2 regions of the Erwinia amylovora genome follow, and region 2 is predicted to be linked to the other one. Evidence: predicted binding sites of a transcription regulator. Region 2 holds the regulator's gene; the other holds the start of a gene.

Region 1 (3,210 bases), 1.3 Mb from region 2:
CAGAGCGTCCAGTTCGACGATCGGGCGGCCGGATATCAAGGCGACAGCCCCGTCACAATGCTGCGCCAGCCATTGCAAATCATCCAGCGCAGAAGCAGGTATTGATACCTCATCCGGGCGCGACTGAATCGCTGCCAGAGTGCCATCCACATCAAAGAAAAAGGCATAGGCTGTTGCGGCCTGTAACGAGGGAACGGGATCTGTTGGTGTCGGCACATCTTCCTCCTGGATAAAGAGTTAAGAAAGATGCTGTAGGCAATGAGGGGGAACCGCGTGTTCTGACCAGTAAAACAGAGAGAAACGCCTGCCGTCAGACGACGATGAGAGGGTCGTGGTTTTTCTCACCATGTCAACCCCTTAAGTGCGGACAACATCGCAGCTTATTATAGGATAATTTCCAGATAACACCAAAAAATGCAAAATAACCCTATGATAAAAAAGATAATGCAGTTCAGGCTAATTCAGCTTTTCTACTTTTGATTCAACGATGCTGACCGGCAATTTCAGCAGGCTGATACTATCTGCACTGACGGACCAGTATAACAGTTTTTTAATAAACGCTACCCTGCCGGCTGGTGAACCGTGTTGGATATCAGCCGGCCGGCCGGGGCTGCTTCACAAGGCCTGCTTCTTTAAAATCAACTCTTTCAAGGCGTTACAGTGGCTCGCCTTGTGCCCCTCTAACCTGTTTCATCACCTGCGGGTAACAGCGGGACAGCTCTGCACAGCGGCCAAATACATGATGCGTAGCGCCAGTAACCGGACTAACAGGTTTTTTTCGCGCTTTTTAAGCAAAAAACAGCCATTTTCCAGACAAGTCTGAGATACTGGTGTTAGTTTCCCACATTTTCACTCAACCTGTCTGGATACCTTATATTGTGTTAAAAATTGGCAACAGCCCGGCCGATCGCCAACCTCAACACCAAGGGGGGCGATAATGCTGCGCATGATGATTAAAAGAAAACGTGAAAGGACGCACGCTGAAGACCGGTATCTGGCGCTGGTACTGGCCACCAGCGCCGGTTTGCTGAATGCCATGGCGCTGGGGGCATTCGGTATTTTTCCATCGCATATGTCCGGCAATGCTGCGCAATTATCCTCTGAGGTCTCCAACGTCGACATCAGGGATCTGAAGTTTTTGCTGGCCATTCTTACCGCTTTTGTTATCGGCTGCGTAACGTCGCGGTTGATAGTGATGTACGGCGTCAAACATCATCTGCGCACGATATTCAGTATCGTTCTGCTGACTGAAGGTGTGATGTTGATGCTGCTGTCGGCGTTTGAAACGTTTTTTTATGCTGCCGGCAATAACCGCGAGGCGATTGTCTGCCTCGGTTTTTTAATGGGGATCCACAATGCCACGTCCACCCAGCTCTCTAACGGCCGCGTGCGCTCCACTCACGTTACCGGCACCCTGACCGATGCGGGGATCGCGCTCGGTTCCGTACTGACCGCCTGGTTCCAGCGCGACCGTTCACAGCCGATGACCGCCGCATGCCAGCAGTTTGTGACTCATCTGGTGACCATTGTTTCTTTTCTGAGCGGAGGTATGGCTGGCCTGCTGTTATTCGAACAGTTTAGCTTCAGCTCAATGATCGCCGTAGGTATGTTCCTGGTGCTGATTGCCATCAGCTCGATCGTAATCACCGTGCGCATTGCGCGATATTAACCCGCCAGCTGCGGCCCGGCGTCAGGCTTTGCTCCGCTGTAAAAAGTTAAATTCCGTGCCTGTTCAAATGCTTCCTGAAATTCTCTGGCGGGTGGCTTGATCGTTCCGGTTAATCGCTGATACTGTATATAAATACAGTTATATTGGAATTGCCGTTATGCCGCTTATCCGTCCGCTCGACATTGATTGCTCCCTGCTACTTCCGTTGTTCTCCGAGCGCGTCCCCTGTGGTTTTCCCAGCCCTGCTCAGGACTACGTGGAAGATCGCATCGACCTGAATAAACTCGCTATTAAGCACCCAAGCGCCACCTATTTTATTAAAGTCAGCGGTGACTCGATGTGCGAAGCAGGGATCGGCGATGGGGATTTGCTGATCGTTGATCGTTCGCTGAACGCAGTTCATGGCGATATCGTGGTGGCCGCCATCGCCGGTGAGTTTACCGTTAAGGAGCTGCGCACCCATCCGTTTCTGCAACTGGTGCCGCATAACCCTCACTACTCGCCCATTTCATTCCGAAATGAAGAGGAGCTGGAAATCTTTGGCGTGGTCACTTTTACCCTGAAAGCGCATAAGTAATCATGTTTGCCCTGGTTGATGTGAACAGCTTTTATACCTCTTGTGAAACCGTTTTTCGCCCCGATCTGCGGGGAGAAGCGGTGGTGGTGGTATCAAATAACGATGGCTGCGTGATTTCACGATCTGCGGAGGCAAAATTACTGGGCATAAAAATGGGGGAACCCTTTTTTAAAATAAAAAACAGTACCTACCCCTCCCGGATCCATGTATTCAGTTCCAATTATGCGCTCTATGCCGACCTCAGTGAACGGGTTATGCAGACGCTGACCGATATCGCTCCCGCCATTGAGATATATTCCATTGATGAAGCCTTCGTTAATCTGACTGGCGTCAGCCACTGCGTATCTCTTGCGGATTTCGGTCATGAGATGCGCAATCAGGTGTTAAGAAATACCGGGCTGACGGTTGGCGTGGGCATTGCGCAAACCAAGACGCTGGCGAAGCTGGCCAATCATGCAGCGAAAAAATGGCCGGCTACCGGCGGCGTTGTCGATTTAACCCATATTGACCGCCAGCGCAAACTGCTGGCGCTGGTGGCGGTAGAAGACGTTTGGGGCGTTGGGCGGCGTATCAGTAAAAAGCTCAATCTGATGGGCATTGAGACCGCACTCGATCTGGCAGAAAGCTCGCTGTGGGTGATCAGGAAACATTTTAACGTCGTGCTGGAAAGGACCGTGCGTGAATTGCGTGGTGAACCCTGTCTGGCGCTGGAAGAGTTTGCCCCGACCAGGCAGCAGATCGTCTGTAGTCGCTCGTTTGGCAACCGCCTGACGCAATATTCAGACGTGCATCAGGCCGTTTGCGCCTATGCCGAGCGAGCCGCAGAAAAGCTGCGTGGTGAGCGGCAGTTCTGCCGTTTTATCAGCGTGTTTGTACGCACCAGCCCACACGCAGACAACGAAGTTTACTACGGCAACCAGGCGTCAACCCGGTTGATGACGCCGTCAAATGATACGCGTGACAT
Region 2 (3,210 bases):
TCCTGACGCACCGGCAGGCGTGGCCCGACTGCCGCCAAACGCTGGCGGGCAAAGTGCATGCGCGCCACGCGGGCCAGCTTCTGGGCAATAATTTTGTCGGTACCGTGTTCAGTTGCCATATGGCGCAGCGACACCATCGGCGAGAAGCGCACAAAACTGTCACGGCCCAGCCAGAGTACGGCAAAGAATTTCTGGATGCCGTTCAGCACGCGCAGATGCGGCTGCTGGTCGCCCTGCACCTCGCGACCGGGGGCGCGTCCAAACATCACCGAGACGGGTACCATCTGGACATCAAGTTCCGGATGGTTGCGGTGCAAATCCAGATAGTCATGGAACAGCTTAACTGACTCCAGATTCGGCACGAAATAGGGGAATACGCGCGGGCCATCATGGATAAACACGTGGCGTGGCAGCAGATTGCCATCGATCTCCAGCGGTTCCAGTGGATCGGGCAAATCCTGTTTGCGACACTGCTCGCGCAGCGCCAGGAGATCGGCCTTTGAATCATAAGGCAGTACATACATAATAGGGCGCGACGTATCAAGCCCGAGTTCAGCAACCGGCTCAGCCGGAATTGCTTTACTTTTTACCAGAAATTTAACAGGTAAATTCAATAAGTTATAATATAAATTACGCCAACCTGACATAGATAACATGAAGCCTCTTGTTAGCAAAGCAACGCAAGCATACCAGAAAGTGCCAGCGGAATCTGTGATGTTACAAAAGCTGAACACCCAGTGATTAACATTCAACTTCTTAAAGGGCCACCTGATTATGGCAAATAATGCCACCGGATTGACGCGAATTTTTAAGGCTGCCGGGTATTCGTGGAAAGGTCTGCGCGCCGCATGGCGGCACGAAGCGGCCTTTCGCCAGGAAGCAGCGGCTGCGATTCTCGCCGTTGTTATTGCGGGTCTTCTTGATGTCGACGCGATAACGCGTGTACTGCTGATCGGCTCCGTCATATTAGTGATTGTCGTCGAAATCCTGAACAGCGCCATTGAAGCGGTCGTTGACCGTATCGGTAATGAAATCCATCCCCTTGCCGGCCGGGCAAAAGATATGGGTTCTGCCGCCGTATTGATAACACTTCTGCTGGCCGTCTTTGTCTGGATAATGTTGCTGGTGCCGCGTTTGTGATGAGTCACTCAGAAAACGCAACAAACTGAATTTCGTCCAGCTTTAGGTTTTCAATACAGAAATACCTGTATATACTCACAGTCGACTGTATAAACAACCAGGGGGCGGAATGAAAGCACTAACGGCAAGGCAGCAGCAGGTTTATGACCTGATTCGCGACCACATTAATCAAACCGGCATGCCCCCGACTCGGGCAGAAATAGCTGCGCAGCTCGGTTTTCGCTCTCCGAATGCGGCTGAAGAACACCTCAAAGCACTGGCACGTAAAGGCGTGATTGAAATTGTCTCCGGTGCTTCACGCGGTATTCGCCTGATGATGGAAGAAGAAGGCGGGCTTCCGTTAATTGGCCGGGTAGCAGCCGGTGAGCCACTGCTGGCAGAACAGCATATCGAAGGGCACTATCAGGTCGACCCGGCTCTGTTCAGACCAGGTGCTGATTTTCTGCTGCGTGTTAGCGGTATGTCGATGAAAAACATCGGTATTATGGATGGGGACCTGCTGGCGGTGCATAAAACGGAAGATGTGCGCAATGGCCAGGTTGTTGTGGCGCGCATCGATGATGAAGTTACCGTTAAACGGCTGAAAAAAAACGGAAATATGGTGGAGCTGCTGCCGGAAAACCCGGAGTTCCAGCCGATTGTGGTCGACCTGCGTCAGCAAACGCTGACCATTGAAGGACTGGCAGTTGGCGTCATCCGCAACGGAAACTGGCTTTGATCGTCGTCCTTTATTCAATATTGCGCGCTGTACCCACGGCGCGTAGCTCCCCGGAGCAGCAATTTTTCCCAAGATAATGCGAGTTGCAGCAGGGCGATTAGCAGTTAAGCCAACGTGCTTGTCAGCATAAGCGATGCGGCGGGCAAAGAGAGCGGCTAACGTACCACCTGCTGCTGGCACACTAAGGCGTTAATGCGTTTATTATCTCCTGATGATAGAAACCTCTGGCGGCTTGCGCTGCCGATGATCCTCTCCAATATCACCGTCCCGTTACTGGGACTGGTGGATACCGCTGTGATTGGGCATCTTGATAGTGCTGCTTATCTTGGCGGCGTGGCGATTGGCACCACGGTGACCAGCTTCCTGTTTATGCTGCTGCTTTTTTTGCGCATGAGTACCACCGGGCTTACCGCGCAAGCGTTTGGTGCTAACGACAAACTCGCGCTGGGCAAGGCGTTAATACAGCCACTTATGCTGGCCCTGCTGGCGGGAGGGCTGTTTATCGCCCTGAAAATGCCGCTTATCCATCTGGCCCTGAAACTGACCGGCGGCAGCGAGCAGGTTCTGCATCAGGCTGCGCTATTTATGCAGGTGCGTTGGCTAAGCGCCCCCGCTACGCTGATAAACCTGGTACTGCTTGGCTGGCTGCTGGGCGTACAATATGCTCGTGCGCCGGCGATCCTGATGGTCGTTGGCAACCTGGTGAATATCCTGCTGGTTCTGTGGTTTGTGGTCGGCCTTAAATGGGGCGTGCAGGGGGCGGGTGCGGCGACGGCGATTGCTGAATACGTCAGCCTGATCGTCGGGCTGCTGATGGTGAGGCGGGTAATGGTGTTACGCGGGCTGTCGCTGCGTCAGATGCTTACGGCCTGGCGTGGGGGGTTCACTCGCCTGCTGCGCCTAAATCGCGATATTATGCTGCGTTCGTTATTACTGCAAATCTGCTTTGCCACCCTGACTCTCCTTGGCGCGCGCTTAGGGAATGAGGTGCTGGCGGTGAATGCGGTGCTGATGATGTTCCTTACCTTCACTGCGTATGCCCTTGATGGCTTTGCCTATGCGGTTGAAGCTTGCTCAGGAAAAGCCTGTGGCGCGAAGGATAGTAAGCAGTTACTTACTGTATGGCATGCCGCCTGCAGGCAGGCGCTGGTGGTGGCGCTGGCCTTCTCGCTGATTTACGCCGTAAGCGGAATGCAGATTGTTGCGCTGTTAACGTCACTGGAGCCGCTGCGCGAGCTGGCGGACCGCTATTTGTGGTGGCAGGTACTGATGCCGTTAGCAGGCGTCGGCTGTTATTTGCTGGACGGAATGTTTATCGGTGCCACACGCGCCAGCGAAATGCGTAATGGTAT

What was found. The regulator LexA, encoded in region 2, represses DNA repair genes until DNA is damaged. The targets are predictions, from matches to a motif close to TNCTGTATGTACATACAGNA.
Region 1: the regulator LexA is predicted to act here: its motif matches at 1,790-1,809, upstream of umuD (translesion error-prone DNA polymerase V autoproteolytic subunit).

The regions. Positions count from the first base shown of each region.
Region 1 covers NZ_CP066796.1:2,151,590-2,154,799, forward strand. Annotated here, with positions in the region: gene otsB (trehalose-phosphatase) at 1-216, opposite strand, end outside; gene JGC47_RS10015 (YoaK family protein) at 938-1,669, shown strand; gene umuD (translesion error-prone DNA polymerase V autoproteolytic subunit) at 1,827-2,246, shown strand; gene umuC (translesion error-prone DNA polymerase V subunit UmuC) at 2,249-3,210, shown strand, end outside.
Region 2 covers NZ_CP066796.1:3,439,867-3,443,076, reverse strand. Annotated here, with positions in the region: gene plsB (glycerol-3-phosphate 1-O-acyltransferase PlsB) at 1-647, opposite strand, end outside; gene JGC47_RS15685 (diacylglycerol kinase) at 775-1,140, shown strand; gene lexA (transcriptional repressor LexA) at 1,250-1,858, shown strand; gene dinF (MATE family efflux transporter DinF) at 2,051-3,210, shown strand, end outside.